Regions from separate parts of the Leucobacter sp. VD1 genome, predicted to be linked through region 2. Evidence: predicted binding sites of a transcription regulator. Region 2 holds the regulator's gene; each other region holds the start of a gene.
What was found. The regulator LexA, encoded in region 2, represses DNA repair genes until DNA is damaged. The targets are predictions, from matches to a motif close to TCGAACANNTGTTCGA.
Positions count from the first base shown of each region.

Region 1: WFL22_RS12260 (phosphorylase family protein) is a predicted target of LexA. The motif match lies at 3,672-3,687, and genes of this name have one in related genera.
Region 3: uvrA (excinuclease ABC subunit UvrA) is a predicted target of LexA. The motif match lies at 3,527-3,542, and genes of this name have one in related genera.

Region 1 is NZ_JBBCPO010000004.1:53,179-58,602, forward strand. It holds gene WFL22_RS12235 (SDR family NAD(P)-dependent oxidoreductase) at 1-12, shown strand, start outside; gene WFL22_RS12240 (amidohydrolase) at 102-1,502, shown strand; gene WFL22_RS12245 (nucleoside phosphorylase) at 1,667-2,422, shown strand; gene WFL22_RS12250 (S-ribosylhomocysteine lyase) at 2,519-3,010, opposite strand; gene WFL22_RS12255 (hypothetical protein) at 3,174-3,476, opposite strand; gene WFL22_RS12260 (phosphorylase family protein) at 3,749-4,306, shown strand; tRNA gene WFL22_RS12265 (tRNA-Ser) at 4,424-4,514, opposite strand; gene WFL22_RS12270 (helix-turn-helix transcriptional regulator) at 4,592-5,424, opposite strand, start outside.
Region 2 is NZ_JBBCPO010000001.1:437,588-443,011, forward strand. It holds gene metE (5-methyltetrahydropteroyltriglutamate--homocysteine S-methyltransferase) at 1-446, shown strand, start outside; gene WFL22_RS02120 (hypothetical protein) at 443-1,627, shown strand; gene WFL22_RS02125 (methylenetetrahydrofolate reductase) at 1,624-2,529, shown strand; gene lexA (transcriptional repressor LexA) at 2,615-3,274, opposite strand; gene WFL22_RS02135 (hypothetical protein) at 3,537-3,947, shown strand; gene WFL22_RS02140 (histidinol-phosphate transaminase) at 4,167-5,246, shown strand.
Region 3 is NZ_JBBCPO010000001.1:951,993-957,416, forward strand. It holds gene uvrB (excinuclease ABC subunit UvrB) at 1-553, shown strand, start outside; gene WFL22_RS04430 (helix-turn-helix transcriptional regulator) at 618-1,352, shown strand; gene WFL22_RS04435 (VOC family protein) at 1,338-1,748, opposite strand; gene WFL22_RS04440 (hypothetical protein) at 2,107-2,793, opposite strand; gene WFL22_RS04445 (hypothetical protein) at 2,790-3,431, opposite strand; gene uvrA (excinuclease ABC subunit UvrA) at 3,613-5,424, shown strand, end outside.

The DNA.
Region 1 (5,424 bases), on a different contig from region 2:
CCCGGCTGGTAGCTGCGGCAGTCGCCGCGCGGCTGCGTCGCGGAAGGCACGAGAGTGTCAGTGGCTGACGATACAGTGGGCGTGGACGAGAGGAGCCACGCATGAGCGAGACGATTCTGAGGGCCGACGCGATGCTCACCCCTGGCGGGGTTGTGGTCGACGCCGAGCTCGCATTCGACGCCGATGGGCGCATCACCTACGCGGGAGCGGTGCGCTCCGAGAGCATCGCCAATCTCGATCTCGGCGAGCCGCAGGGCAGCGCGGGCGTCAGCCCCGCAGTTCATGAGACCGGCGTGCCCGCCCACTCGGGTCGGGTGACACACGATCTCACGGGCCACGTGCTCATGCCGGGGCTCGTGAACGGCCACACCCACTCGGCCATGACCCTGCTGCGCGGCGTCTCAGACGACGAGGGCTTCATGCCCTGGCTCGCCGCCGTGCAGGCGCTCGAGCAGCACCTCACGCACGAAGATGTCGCACTCGGCCTGCAGCTCGCGATGGTCGAGATGATCGAGACCGGCACGGTCGCCTTCGCCGATATGTACCACTGGGACGAATCCCTCGTCGAGCTGGTGCGGTCGGCCGGTATGCGGGCCATGGTCGCACTGGCCTCGTTCGCTCCCGATGCCGTTGGATTCCCCGGGGTGTCGCCCTGGAACGGGGCCGAGGTGACCGCGCGCACAGAGGCGCTCGCCGCCCAGTACGCAGGCGATCCGCAGATCCGCATCGCCTACGGCCCTCACGCGCCCTACACCTGCCCGCCTGACTTCCTGCGCGACATCACCGCCCGCGCACTCGAACGTGGCATCCCGATCCACACCCACATCTCCGAATCGGCGGCCGAGGTCGCGCAGATCCTCGAACAGTACGGTGCGACCCCGGGCGACCACCTCGCCTCACTCGGTCTCTTCGACGCCGAGGTGCTTGCGGCACACTGCGTGCACCTCACCGAGGGCGAGATCGAACTATTCGCCCGCACGGGCACGGCAGTGAGCCACAACCCGGTATCCAACCTTAAGCTCGGCAACGGCATCGCGCCGCTCCCCGCCTGGCAGCGTGCGGGGTTGCGCATCTCTCTCGGCACCGACTCCGTCGCGAGCAACAACACGCTCGACTTGTTCGAGGAGATCAAGACCGGCACCATTCTGCATCGCGGCGTGCACCAGGACGCCGCGATCGTGCGGGCCGCCGACCTGCTCGACATCGCCACCAGGGGCGGCGCCGAGGCGATCGGCTTCCCCGACTCAGGCGCGCTCGAAGTTGGCGGCTTCGCCGATGTCATCGCGCTCGATATCTCAGGAGCCGCCGCGACACCGCTTGACCTGGCAGCTCAGCCGGCCGCTCTCGTCTCGCACCTCGGCTTTGCGGCGACCGGAGCCGATGTGCGCCACGTGTTCATCGGTGGCCGTCACGTCTATGCAGATGGTGAGCACCTCACCCTCGATGCCCCGGCAATCCGAGAGCGGGCCGCTCAAGCACGATCCCGCCTGCTTGCGGGCTAAACCCGGAGCCGTTCCGTAGATATGGAATCTGCCGAATATATGGTGGATCTTCGGTCGCAGGCCAGATAGTTGGCAGATCCCGTATCTACGGCCGACGGCGAGCTGCACCCGAACTCACTCAGAACCCCCAAGATTCCCGACTCCCCGACTGAAAGGCCTCCGACATGGCACCCGTCCGACTTCCTGCCGACGCCGAACTTCCGCTGCTGCGCGCCAGGGTCTCCGACCTCGCCGACCGCGCGCTCGTGGTCGGCGACCCCGCCCGCGCGGCGCGTGTAGCCGAGCGCCTTGACGATGCCCGCCAGCTCGCCGACAACCGCGAATACCACGTCTATGCGGGCACCCACCGCGGCGTGCCCGTCACCGTCGCCTCCCACGGAGTCGGCGCGGCCGGCGCAGCCGTCTGCTTCGAAGAGCTCGCGCGCGGGGGAGTGACCCGCATCATCCGCTCAGGCACCGCCGGCGGCATGCAGCCCAACGTTGTCGACGGCGCCATCGTGGTCGCCACCGGCGCCGTGCGCGCCGACGGGGTGAGCCACCAGTTGGTGCCCACCGAGTTTCCCGCGCTCGCGACTCCCGAGCTGACAATCGCGCTCAAGGCTGCCGCGGCGCAGACGGGCCTCGACGTGCACAGCGGTGTCGTCGTCACCGGTGACATGTTCTACCCGAGCAACGTGATTACCGGCGTCGACCTGCGCATGTGGCAGCGCGCCGGTGCCGTCGCCGTTGAGATGGAGGCCGCGGCGCTGTTCGTGATCGCCGCGCTGCACGGCATCGAGTCGGGTGCGGTATTCGCAATCGATGGCAACCCACTTGCCGCGCAGGACGAGTCGATGGACGGCTACGACCCTTACCGGGAGATCGTCACCCGCGCTGTCGATGGTGCGCTCGACGCCGCGCTCGACGTGCTCGTGGCGTAGCGGCTACACGCTTCGCACATAACGGGAGCCTCGCTCTGCAGCAGTCCGATGGGAATGCTGCAGAGCGAGGCTCCCGTTCGCGGTGCGACCGGTTGCTCAGGCGAGGCGCGAGCGGTCGAAGGCGTCGAGGCTGATGCCCTGATCCAGCACCTGCTTCGCCCACTCCTTCGCCGAGTGCAGGCTGTGGTCGCGGTAGTTGCCGCAGCTCACTGCCTCCGTGCCGGGCACGTCGTCCCAGGTGACCCGCTCAACGAGGTCTTCGAGAGAGCTCTTGATCGCCGCGCCCACCTGTTCGGGAGTGGGCTCGCCCCAGGCGATCATGTGGAAGCCGGTGCGGCAGCCGAACGGCGAGATGTCGATCAGTCCGTCGAAGCGGGTGCGCAGCAGAGCGGCGATGGTGTGCTCGATGGTGTGCAGGCCTGCCGTGGGAATCTCGCCCTGGTTTGGCTGCACGAGCCTGATGTCGTAGTTGGAGATCGCGTCGCCCTTGGGCCCGTGCTCCACCCCGATCAGGCGCACATAGGGGGCCAACACCTTCGTGTGGTCCAGGGAGAAGCTTTCAACCTCGGCAAGTTCGACATCGCTCATGCCGCCAGTGTAGCGACGGCTGCCGGGGGCGGTGCGAGTGTGACAGCGGCTTGCGGCGCGGGGTATTGGGGGTGCGGATCCGCCTTCGGTGAGACCTGAACCGACGTGCCCGCTGCGGCCCCGGAGCACCGGAGCACCGGAGCGCCGGGTCACCGGAGCGCGCCTACGCGGCGCGGGCGAGGTCGCGACGGGTGAGCGCGATGCGGGCGCGGGATCCGGGTGCTTCGGGGTCTTCGGATACCCGCACCTCCCACCCTGCGTGGTCGAGCCGGTTCAGATCGCCGCGGGCTTCGTCGAGATTGTCGGTTTCGACGAGGTACATGGTGTGGCCGCCGGTGCGGTACACGGAGCGGTGCTGCGCCCACTCGGGCACGCGCATCTCGGTGTCGTCGCCGAGGGAATGGTAGGGGGTGCGCAGCGGGCGCCGACGACGCTGCTGCAGGTCGATGATGTTCTGTGTTTCCATGATGAGTCCTTTCGAACCGCACCACCGTGGTGCGGTTGTTCTCTGAAATGCGCACGACGCATGCCAAGGCGGCCATGCAGGCCGGGCCGTGCTGCTGAGCTTCGCGGGACCCGCGGAGTTGATCTCTCGACGCCGTGAATCTCTCCGATTCCTCGGGCGGAAACGCGTGCCTCTCGGAAGCTCAACTCACAAGTTTAGAACAAGTCTTCGAAAAACGCTAGTGTGGGGTGCGTTCGCATCGACAGGCGCCCGTCGCCATGAGGAGATCAGCCATGCCCCAGCCCGCCACGCTGCTCGTATTCGCGCACCGCGATGAGGCCTCCGCCTTCGCCGACGTGCCTCACCTGGTGACAGGGGTGGGCAAGGTGAACGCGGCTGTGTCGTTGGCGAGTGCCCTCGCAGAGGGAGGCGTGGAGCGTGTTGTTGTGCTCGGCACGGCGGGAGTGGTGAGCGACGGGCCCGAGCGCCCGAGCCTCGAAGAGGTGTATCAGATCACTGGCGTGGTGCAGCACGATTTCTCGCTGCCCTCACCTGAGCTTCGCCCTGCAGGGGACACGATGCTGCCGCCCGAGCGAACCGCGGTGATTGCCACCGGCGACGTTTTCGTAAAGGATGACGCGCAGCGCGGTCACATCGCGAGCCTTGGAGCCTCGCTCGTCGATATGGAGGCCTATGCTTTCGCGAGCGTCTGCGAGCGCTTCGGGGTGCCGCTGCAGATGTTCAAGGTGCCCTCTGACTTCGCCGACAGCTCGACCACCGATGAGGAGTGGGACACGATCGTGTTCCGCAAGAGTGAGCAGCTGCGCGAGTTCTGGAACCGCCTCGGCTGAGCTGGCGCGCGCGGGCGGTGCGTGAGGCCATCCCGCACCGCCCGCGCGGCCAGCCGGCCCGGATATGACAAAGGCCCCGGATCCGCTGATTTCTCAGGAATCTCGGGGCCTTCGCGCTGGCGGTGACGGTGGGATTTGAACCCACGGTGCGGGGTTACCGCACACGACTTTTCGAGAGTCGCACCTTCGGCCGCTCGGACACGTCACCGCGAAAAAGAATACGGCATCCGCTTGCGCAACGCGAATCGAGGGCGAATCATCGGGCGTGTTGGGGCCGCGACGCCCTTATGCGATGCGCATGTACGGCGATTGCTGTGGTTTCGGTGGCCGCTTCGGCCCTCGCTGCACAGCGCGCAATTCGGCACCGACGGCACCGCCGGCACCACCGGCCCCGCTTCCGCCCCCAGCACTCCCAGCGCCTCCAACCCCGCCGTCAATGCCGTGAAGCTTCGCACGCATCGCGTCCCGATTCGCGACACCGAGTTTGGCGCGCGCCTGCGCGAGGTGGGATTCGACGGTGCGCACGCTGCACCGCATGCGCTCGGCGATCTGACGGTTGCTCAGGCCCTCCGCTGCGAGCTGGGCGGTGACGGCCTCGCGTGGGGTGAGGCGTTCGCGTGGCGCATCCTCGACGGTGCCTGCGTCGTACCAGGGCACCTGCTGCTCGATGGCTGCGGCGAGTGCTGCGAGGCGTGCGTCGGCTGCTGCGACGCTGCCGCTCGCGCGTCGACGCAGAAAAATGCGGCGGGCCTCCCGCAGCGCGTGGGCCGCGGGGCCCGGCATACCTCCCGTGTCGAGTGCCTCGGCCGCTCGCATGAGGGCGGCGGGGTTCTGGGTGCGTAGCGCTTCGAGGTGCGCGCGAATTATCCTGCGATACGGCAGCTCTTCGATCTGTGCTGCTTCGCTGCGATCGATTGCGGCGCTTGGCCGGGTTCTGCCGCTGAGCGGCGACAGCTCTGCGAAGGTTTCGGGCCGCAGCGCATCGAACGATCCCGAGAAGTATCGGAACAGCTGCGCGCTGTACGAGCGGTTCGGCGCCTGAGTGGCAAGCTCTTCCGACAGCGTTGCAGTGGTTTGCGCAATGAGCGTTTGCAGTCGGTACGCGATGAAGCGGGGCG
Region 2 (5,424 bases):
CGCTCGAAGCCGAGCGCCAGCCCGCCTACCTTGACTGGTCAGTCGGGGCGTTCCGTCTCGCGACGAGCGGTGCGGCAGCGGAAGTGCAGATCCACACCCACCTCTGTTACTCCGAGTTCGGCGAGATCATCGACGCCGTTGACGGTCTCGACGCCGATGTGACCTCGATCGAGGCGGCCCGCAGCCGCATGGACGTTGTAGAGCCCCTCGGTGATCACGGCTACTCACGCGGCATCGGCCCGGGTGTCTACGACATCCACTCACCGCGTGTGCCCAGTGTTGCCGAGCAGACCGAGCTCATCCGCATCGCCGCGAACCGCATCCCCGGTGAGCAGCTGTGGGTCAATCCCGATTGCGGTCTGAAGACTCGCGGCTACGAGGAAACCGTGGCAAGCCTCACGAACCTCGTGCGGGCGGCTCAGGCGGTGCGCGAAGGAGCGGTGTGACCCCGCGACCCGTTTCGCAGCAGCGGTCAGGGGGCACTCGCGCCCCCTGGCCGGCCACCGGGCTTCCCACTGAGCCCGTCGGTTCACTGCCGCGACCGGCGCGGCTGCAACGCGCGGTGCTTGACGCCGAGACCGGGCTCGCCTCGCTGGCGGAGCTGCGCGCAGAACAAGATCTTGCCGTGCGCGACACCCTCGGGCGTCTCGCCGCGACGGGTTCGCCGATCATCACTGATGGCGAGCAGCGCAGGCACAGCTTCGCGAGCTATCCGCTGGGCACCGCCGATGTTGAGGAGGGCCCCGTCTTCGCGGTGTTCGCCGATGGACACCACAGAGTCATTCCGAGCCTCGCAAGCGCGCCCTTCGCGTTTCGCGCGTGGGCGGCCGACGATGTTGTTGCGGCGCGCGAGCTGACCGATCTGCCGCTCAAACAGGCTGTGATCTCGCCGTCGATGCTGTCGCTGATGGTGCCTGACGCGGGTCTTGGTAACTACTCGCGCGCCGACTTTTTGAGTGATGTTGTTGCGGGCTGCGCCGAAGATATTGTGCGCTGCTTCGAGGCCGGCGCTTCGCGCATCACGATCGACTTCACCGAGGGACGGCTCGCGCTGCGGCGCGATCTGCGCGCTCCGTGGGCGGGGCCGGAAGCCCTCGGGGGCTTCATTGACCTCATGAACCGGGTGCTGGATCGTCTCGCTCCCGAGCAGCGGGCCGCCGTGGGCGTGCATACCTGCCCTGGCAACGACAACGACTCTGCGCACAGCGCCGACGTCGACTACGCCGAGTTGATCCCCGAGCTGTTCCAGATCGAGGCGGGCTACTTTCTGGTGCAGGCCGCTGGGGAGAAGGATCCGGATCGCGTCGCTCGTCTCGTGGGGGCGCAGCTGCGCGGGCGCGCGTCGAGCGGTGCCGCGCCCCGGGTGCTGATCGGTGTGACGAACCCCACGAATCCTCGGTTGGAAACGGCGGAGCAGGTGCGCGATCAACTGGTGCGCGCAGCGCGCTTCGTGCCGCCCGAGCTGCTCGGATCCACCGATGACTGCGGCTTCTCGCCCTATCTCATCGATGAGAAGCCGCGTCACGGCTCCCCGGATTTTGCCCGCGATGTCGCCTTCGCGAAGATCGCAGCGCGCGTGCGCGGCACCGATCTTGCCGCGGAGGCGCTGGCGGGGGTAGCCCCGTGAGCCCGCTGCCGCTCGCGGGCAGCGCAGCCACGCGCGCCCGCTTCTCCTTCGAGGTGTTCCCTGCGCGCAGCGGGGCGGCCGCGCTCGCGCTGGGGCACGCCGTGCAGCACCTGTCTGCGGCAGGGCCAGACTTCATCTCGGTCACTTACGGGGCCAACGGTTCCAATCGCGACGCCTCGCTCGACCTGCTGCGATACCTGCGAGATCACACTGATGCGCTGCCGCTCGCACACCTCACCACCGTCGGCGAGAGCCGCGACGCGGTCCGCGAGACGATCCATCGCGTCATGGACGCAGGCGTGCACGACTTTCTCGCGCTGCGCGGGGATCCGCCGCGAGGTCTCGACGAAGACGCGCCCGCAGTCGCGGGGTCGCTGTCGTCGCTCGAACTCGTCGAACTCATCGCTGAGGCTCGTGCCGAACGGCCGCCGCTGACGAGTGTGGGCCGCACGTCGGTCGCCGCATACCCGAACGGACACCCGCAATCGCGTTCACGTTCGGAAGACATCGACTGGCTCGTCGCCAAGCAGGAGGCCGGTGCACAGTTCGCAATTACCCAGCTGTTCTTCCGTGCGGAAGAGTATCTCTCATTCGTTGACGACGCGCAGCGGGCCGGGCTGCGCATCCCCGTGCTGCCGGGGCTGATGCCGGTCTCGACGAGTGGGCAGCTGCGCAAGGTCGCCTCGCTGGCGGGGCGGCCAGCGCCCGAAGGGCTGGTGCGAGCGCTTGAGGAGGCTGGGGGATACGCCCCGGAATTGGGTGTGGAGCACACGCTCGAACTCGCCCGCGAACTCCTCGCCGGCGGTGCGCCCTCAGTGCACCTGTACACCTTCAACAGGCACGAGCAGGTGCTTTCGGTGCTGCGCGAACTTGAGCTGCTGACGCCAGATCCTGTGGGTTAAGCGCGCTTCACGGAACGGCCCCTTGCTGTGCCCTGCTGGGGTAAGAGACAGTGAGGGGCCGTTGTTGCGTTGACGCCTGGCAGGGTCAGACTGAACGGAAGACCGCCACGACCCGGCCCAGCACTTCAGCGTGGTCGCCGAGGATCGGCTCGAAAGCGCTGTTGCGGGGGAGCAGCCAGGTGTGGCCGTCGCGGCGGCGGAATACCTTAACCGTTGCCTCGCCATCAAGCATGGCCGCGACGATGTCGCCGTTCTCGGCCTCGCGCTGCTGGCGCACGACAACAAAGTCGCCGTCGCAGATGGCCGCGTCGATCATGGAATCGCCGACCACGCGCAGCATGAACAACTGGCCGTCGCCCACCAGCTGGCGGGGAAGCGGCACGATCTCCTCGACCTGCTGATCGGCGGTGATGGGCACGCCGGCCGCAATCTGCCCGACCAGCGGCACGTAGGCGGCCTCTTCTACCTGTTGCGCAGGTGCGTCGGCGATGGCCGCGTTCGTGCTCGCAAGCTCGACGAGGATCTCGAGCGCGCGTGGGCGGTTCGGGTCGCGTCGAATGTAGCCGCCGAGCTCAAGGCGGCTGAGCTGGTGCGTGACGCTTGAGAGAGAGGACAGGCCGACAGCATCTCCGATCTCGCGCATGCTGGGCGGGTAGCCCCTCGACTCAACCGAGCGGGCGATGTATTCGAGGATCGCCTGCTGCTTCTCGCTGAGGGGCTTCCGGGAGTGGGGAACGTCGCTCATCGCTGTCCTTTCCGAGGCCCGAGGGCGGTGATGGTGCCGGTCGATCCATGAATGTCAGTGGTTGCTGATTCAGTGATGCCGTTGCTCGAAACCCTAGTCCCTGTATTCGAACACGGCCAAACACCTGTTCGAGTGTCGCGGAAAAGAACGAAAGATATCTTCGAACAGGCGCTTGTGGTTTCGAATAATCGAAGATATATTCGAAACAGATGTTCGCCCCGATGTGATATTCGCGGGCGTCGCAGAGAACGGAGAAGCCACTATGAGTGCACAGGCAGTTCTGCAGCACGAGTCGTACGAGATTCCCTCAGTGGGAGGCGAAGCAAAACTTCGCCTCACCCGACGAGGGCGCGTGGTATTCGGTTCGCTGCTCACGGTGCTCGTGGCGGCCCTGCTCGCGATGGTGGCGACCTTCGCCGCGCCTCAGGCGTTGGCATCGGTCTCTGCATCCGAGAAGCAGCAGTTCCACTACGTCGTTGCGCAGCCCGGCTCCTCCCTCTGGACGCTGGCCACCGAGCTCGATCCCCAGGCCGATCCGCGCGAGCTCGTGGCCGAGATCGTTCGTCTGAACCAGCTCGACGGATCCGGTATCGAGGCGGGAGACGCGATCGCGGTGCCGTTGCGCTACTCCGACAGCCCGGCTGTTTTCCAGGCTGACGAACTCGGAGTCTGAGCGGGCTTGCCGGGTGCTGGCCCGGGTTTGCCGGGTGTTGTCACGGGTGTGCTGAGTGCGGGTTTGGGTCTGCGGGGTGCGGGTGTGAGTCTGGGCCTGTTGGGTTGGGGTCAGGGTCTGAATCTGCAGGGTCTGAATCTGCCGGGTGTGGCTCGGGGCATGCTGGGCGTGAGTCTGGGGGCTGACGGCTCAGTGGGAGTTGGGTTCTAGACTGGTTCGGTGACCAGTCTGAGTGACCTTCCTCTTCGCGCCAATCTTGTCGGCAAGCAGCCGTACGGGGCTCCGCAGGATCCCGTGCCGGTGAGCCTCAATGTCAACGAGAACACGCATCCCATTCCGGAGGATGTCATCGCCGACATCGTGCAGTCGCTCGCGACCGCGGTGCGCGGGGTCAATCGTTACCCCGACCGTGAGTTCACCGAACTGCGCGAAGCGCTCGCCGGATATCTGGGTCACGGCCTGACCGCCGAGCAGCTGTGGGCCGCGAACGGCTCCAATGAGGTGCTGCAGCAGGTGCTGCAAGCTTTCGGCGGCCCCGGTCGCTCGCTGTTGAGCTTCACCCCCACCTACTCCATGTACCCGCTGCTCGCCTCGGGCACCGACACCGAGTGGGTCGCAGTGGAGCGTCCCGCAGACTACGCGCTCACCCCCGAACTCGTTGTCGAGGCGCTTCGCGAACACCGCCCCGATATTGCGATTCTGTGCGGCCCGAACAACCCCACCGGCACCCCGCTCGACCGCGACGTGATCCTCGCCGCCTACGATGCCTTCGACGGTATCCTCATCGTCGACGAGGCGTACCACGAGTTCGACGCGCAGCACGAGAGCGCTGTCACCCTGCTGCCAGGGCGCCACCGCCTGCTCGTCTCGCGCACCATGAGCAAAGCCTTCGCTTTCGCGGGTGTGCGGCTCGGCTACCTCGCCGCCGACCCTGCGGTGATCGACGCGCTGCGTCTCGTGCGCCTGCCGTACCACCTCTCGGCCCTGACGCAGGCTGCCGCAACAGCAGCGATCCGCCACTCCGAGGAAATGCTTGCCACCGTTGCCGATATCCGTGAGCAGCGCGACAGGCTCGCCGAAGCCCTCGAAGCGCTCGGTTACGCGGTGCACCCCTCCGGCGCGAACTTCCTGCTCGTCGGCGGCTTCGCCGACCCAGACGGAGTCTTCGAGTCGCTGCGTGCGCAAGGCATCCTGATCCGCAATCTCGGCATCGAGGGCCACCTGCGCATCACCGCGGGCACCGAAGCCGAGACCACCGCCGTAATCGACGCCATCACCGCGCTCACGCCCGCGCGATGACGCTGCCGGGCTGACGCCGCGAGCTGACTCCGCATCTGCCGCGGCCCGCCCGGCCCGTGCGCACCGGTGCAATCGAGGTCGTTTCTGGCCGTGTTGCGACAACACCCGGCCAAGAGTGACCCCGATTCTGTGGAGGCCGCAGCGATCGTGGCGTGTGCGTCCGTTGGCCGGGGGCGTG
Region 3 (5,424 bases), 510 kb from region 2:
CGACCTGCCCGAGGTCTCGCTCGTGTCGATCCTCGACGCCGACAAAGAGGGCTTCCTGCGCTCCTCCACCTCACTCATCCAGACCATCGGTCGTGCCGCCCGAAACGTGTCGGGCCAGGTGCACATGTACGCCGACACCGTCACCCGCTCCATGCGCGAGGCAATCGACGAAACCAACCGCCGGCGTGAGATCCAGCAGGCCTACAACGCCGAACACGGCATCGACCCACAGCCGCTGCGCAAGAAGATCGGCGACATCACCGAGATGCTCGCTCGCGAGGCCGCCGACACCGAGGATGTGCTCTCGCGCACGGGCGCCCACGCTCAGCGCAAGGGCGGCTCCGCGCAGCGGGCGAAGGGAAAGGCCGCATCTCGGGCCGGTGCAATCGGCGCCGAGGGCGCGGCGAAGCTCGAAGAGCTCATCTCCGATCTCACGGATCAGATGCTTGTTGCCGCCGAAGAGCTCAAGTTCGAGCTCGCCGCGCGTCTCCGAGACGAGGTCGCCGAGCTCAAGCGCGAACTGCGCAGCATGGACGCGGCGGGGCACCTGTAGGAGCAGCAAACTCCCATAGCTCGTCCCACCCGCCCATCGAGCCCAGCCCCGGATCGGAGCCGCCGTGTACCGCGAAGTCGCCATCCCGGGCCTCGGCGTCCTGTGGATGGCCAGCCCGAGCGAGCACGCGACCACCATTCCGGCAGACGGCTGCGCTGACCTCATCCTGCGCGATGACGAACTGATCGTGGCCGGGCCCTCGACGCGGTGGCTCGTCGCGCAGGGGAGCAGGCAGGGCGCAACAGTGGGGCTGCGGTTCACGCCCGGCTTCGCAGGCGCGTTGTTCGGCGCCGATGTCGCCGAGGTGCGGGATCGCGTCCTTCCCGCACGGGATCTGCTCTCGGCCTCGCACTCTGATCGCGGGGAGCGAGCACTGCGCGCACCGCTCAGCTCCCGCAACTTGCACGAAGCGGCCGGCGCGGTGGCGGGCAGCCTCGACCTCGACCCGGATATCGCTGATCTACGGTGGACCGCGATCGTCAGCTCAGCCGCAGTGCGCGGTGATCCGTTTCCTCAACTCGCCGCGCGACTCGGCTACTCGGAACGTCAACTGCGGCGACGTATGCAGCAGTCGTTCGGCTACGGCTACGCCGCTCTGCGCGGCGTGCTGCGTGCAGAGCGCGCCCGCGGCATGCTCGTGAGCGGCGCGCTTCCCGCGGAGGTCGCTCAGCGCGCGGGCTACGCCGACCAGTCGCACATGACTCGAGACTTCACACGCATCATCGGCAGCACTCCCGGAAGGCTCACGGCACCCGAGCCGCCAGGGCGGCCGGGTGACCCGACCTCAGGCGGGGTCTGAGAGGAGCGGCGCGTAGAGGTCGATCGAGTTGCCGTCAGGGTCGAGCACGGTCGCGTAGCGCTGGCCCCACGGCGTAACCCAGGGCGCGGTGTGCGCAGCCGCGGGATACTGCCCCACGAGTTCGGCGTAGGCGCGGTCGACCTCTTCGGGGCTCTCCGCCCGACAGGCGAAGCCGATCCGACCGCCACCGGGAGCGGGAAGCTCGAAATCGGGCATGAAGCTCTGGATCGTCGAGACCGGATCCCAGGCGAGCGTCATCCCTCCCGGCAACGTGGCCTCAACGTGGGGTGCCTCATCCTGGCCCGCGGGAATGTCCACCCCGAGAGCGCGGTAGAACGCGAGCGAGGCCGGCAAATCAGCGGTGACGATGGCGATGAAGTCGAATCTCAGGGTCATGGGGGAAAGCGTACGCGCCACACCGCCCGGGCCGATAGAACAAAACGGACGCTGCCGCTTGCGTGGCGCACATCAGGTGCTCAGCGACGCCATCAAGCGCAGTGAACTGTTTCACGAATCAACCCCCACACGGGCACATTAACAGGAACCGAAGCACCCACAGGCCCGCACTCCGACACCGATGAGGCGCGATAGCGGTCCACCCGCGTCATCTCGTCGAACTCACGATCGATAAAGGCTGATTCCCCAGCTGCAGCGACCGCGACCACGCACCGCACCGTCGCACTATCCAATGGGCCATGCCCTGCCAGCACCGCAGTCTTCACGAGACCACTGACATTCATGACTCGGGCGGGCCTCACAACACGAGATACCCGTAGCGATCCGCGATCCTGTCGATCACACCGATGAGTTCATCCCGGCCGAGGGGGAGCAGCGCCGCAGGATACCGGGGGAGCGCATCGGCAGCACCGGCCCAGAGCGCCACCACCCGCGCATCTGGCACGAGCGACGACGCAGACACCACGCCATCGAGCTCGGGGTAGCGTTGCGCAATCGCGCGGGCCCACACACGCGACCGCTCGCGATCGCCGGAAGAGATCGCGGAATTGCCGCCGGCGACAGCGATCCAATCGCTGTCGGAAAGATCGAGGAGACGCAGCGGCCGCGTCACCTCGAACGCGGCGAGCGTGGGTGAACCATCGCGCAGGCGGATCATGCGCTGCGCCTGGAACACTTCCAGCAGAGCTGCGGCAAAAGCCCCACCAAGCGCACCACCATCAGCAACGCCACCACCGCGCCCCCGTTCGAGCACCCCGTACAACACCCCCGCGCCCTCGTGCTCGCCGACAGGCAGCGGGTGGGGGTCGAAGCGCCCATCGAGCGGCCCGAAGGTGCGAAACTCATGCCACGCCACGGGGTGAGTGCCGCCGGCGCGGAAAATGCGTGCGATGAGGGTTCCTTCCGGCACGCTCAGCACCCAGCTCGGGTCGGCGTCGAGCGCGGGGAAGCGGGCCGGATCCGGTGCCGGCAGCTGCTCGCTCACGGCAGTCGGTTCAGCGCGTCATCAACGGCGGCAGCTGCAAGGGCCGGATCGCCTCCCTGCGCCAGCCACTCAAAGGGCGCAAGCTCTTCGCCGTCAACCCGCAGACGCATCGCGGGGGAGGTGAGCACCCGCTCGACAAGGGACAGCGGGGTGCCAGCCGGAATCGCGGCAGCAACCTCGGACCAGCCCGGCAGTTCGCGCCCGTCGAGAAACTGGAACGAGGGCAGGCGCCAGCCGTCGCTGCGGCGCTGGGCGAGCAGGGTGCGCGCCGCGCAGCGCTGCCGCACCCGCGCGGGGGTCACCCCGATCATCTCGGCGGCCTCGCCAACGGTGAGACTGCGCTCAGCGTGCTGTCGCTCCCAGAGCCGACTGCGCCGGCTGGCGGGCAGCGAACTGGGCTGCTGCATCTCGGCTTCAGTGACATCGAGCCGTGCGAGCACCGCGGTTTCAGCCTCGGTCAGTGTACGCACATCGGCACGCTGATGGGCCAGGATGTCGGTGAGAAGCTCTGCCGCGATGTCGATGTGATCATCTTCGAGCTGGGTGATGAGCGCGGTGAGACGGTCGCGGCCAGGCCGCGCAGTGCCTGCGCCGCGGCCCTCGCGCGGGCTCCGGGCGGGCAGCTGAGCGATCGACATGGCGCCTCCTTCTGCACATTGCATCTACTTGCGTCAATAATACGCGAAAGCCCCTCGGCAGGGAAGTGCGCCAGCGGCGAAATCGACAACTTCACTCGTACACACGTTCGAATTTTCAGGCCGGTCGACATAGGATGGATCAGTGACCTCGAACAGCACCGCACCCGCACACACCAGCCAGATCCGGTCATCGGCCGCGCATGCTCAGATCAGCGTGCAGGGCGCCCGAGTGCACAATCTGCAGAATGTCGATCTCGCAATCCCACGCGACTCCATGGTCGTCTTCACCGGGCTGTCAGGCAGCGGCAAGTCGAGCCTCGCTTTCGACACGATCTTCGCCGAGGGCCAGCGCCGCTACGTCGAATCACTCAGCGCCTACGCCAGGCAGTTCCTCGGCCAGGTAGATCGCCCCGACGTCGACTTCATCGAGGGCCTGAGCCCCGCCGTCTCAATCGACCAGAAATCCACCAACCGCAACCCGCGAAGCACCGTGGGCACCATCACCGAGATCTACGATTACATGCGCCTGCTGTGGGCGCGCGTCGGCGTGCCCCACTGCGCCATCTGCGGTGAGCGCATCGAATCGCAGACCGTGCAGCAGATCGCCGACAGGCTCATGGAGCTGCCCGAACGTACCCGCTACCAGGTGCTCGCACCCGTGGTCAATAAGAAAAAGGGCGAGTTCGTCGACCTCTTCCAAGAGCTCGCCGCAGCCGGCTACTCGCGCGCTCTCGTCGACGGCGAGATGGTGCAGCTCAGCGATCCGCCCAAGCTCAAGAAGCAGATCAAGCACGACATCTCAGTGGTTGTCGACCGCCTCGTAGCCGGCCCCGAAATGCTGGGCAGGCTCACCGACTCCCTCGAAACCGCACTGCGGCTCGCAGGCGGCATCGTGGCAATCGACTTCGTCGACCTCGAAGCCACAGACTCAGAGCGCACCCGCCTGTTCTCCGAGCACCTGAGCTGCCCCAACCAGCACCCCGTCCAGCTCACCGAGATCGAACCCCGCACCTTCTCCTTCAACGCCCCCTTCGGTGCCTGCTCCGCCTGCTCCGGGCTGGGCACGAGCATGTCGGTTGACGAAGATCTCGTGCTCGGCGACCCAGAACTCTCTATCACCGACGGCGTCATCGTGCCGTGGACAAGCCAGGGCAAAAGCCTCTACCAGTATTACGAAAAGCTGCTCACCGGCCTCTCCCAAGACCTTGGCTTCTCACTCGACACCCCTTGGTCCGAGCTCGACGAAGACGTGCGCGCCGCCGTGCTCTACGGCAACAACTTCAAGGTCAATGTGCGCTGGAAGAACCGCTTCGGCCGTGAGGTGAAATACTCCAGCGGATTCGAAGGCGTCATCCCCTTCATCGAGCGCCAATACGCCGAAGCAGAGAGCGACACGAAACGCGACCGCTGGCAGGAGTTCCTGCGCGAGGTGCCCTGCCACGCCTGCCACGGCCAGCGCCTCAAGCCCGAGGTGCTCGCGGTCACCGTCAACGGAGAGTCGATCTCGGGGGTCACCGAGTTCAGCCTCACCGACGCAAAGCGCTTCTTCGACGAAGTGATCCTCACCGAACGCGAGGCCCGCATCGCCGCTCAGGTGCTGCGCGAAATCAGGCTGCGCTTCGACTTCCTCATCGAGGTCGGCCTCGGCTACCTCACCCTGGCGCGCGCCGCGGGCACACTGTCAGGTGGTGAAGCGCAGCGGATCCGCCTCGCGACTCAGATCGGTTCCGGCCTCACCGGCGTGCTCTACGTGCTCGACGAACCCAGCATCGGCCTGCACCAGCGCGACAACCGCCGCCTCATCGAGACCCTCATCAAACTGCGCAACCTGGGCAACACCCTCATCGTTGTGGAGCACGACGAAGAAACCATCGAAGCCGCCGACTGGATCGTCGATATCGGCCCCGGCGCCGGCGTCGAGGGCGGCACCGTCGTGCACTCGGGGGAGTACCGCGAGCTGCTCGAGAATCGCGACTCCATCACCGGCGACTAC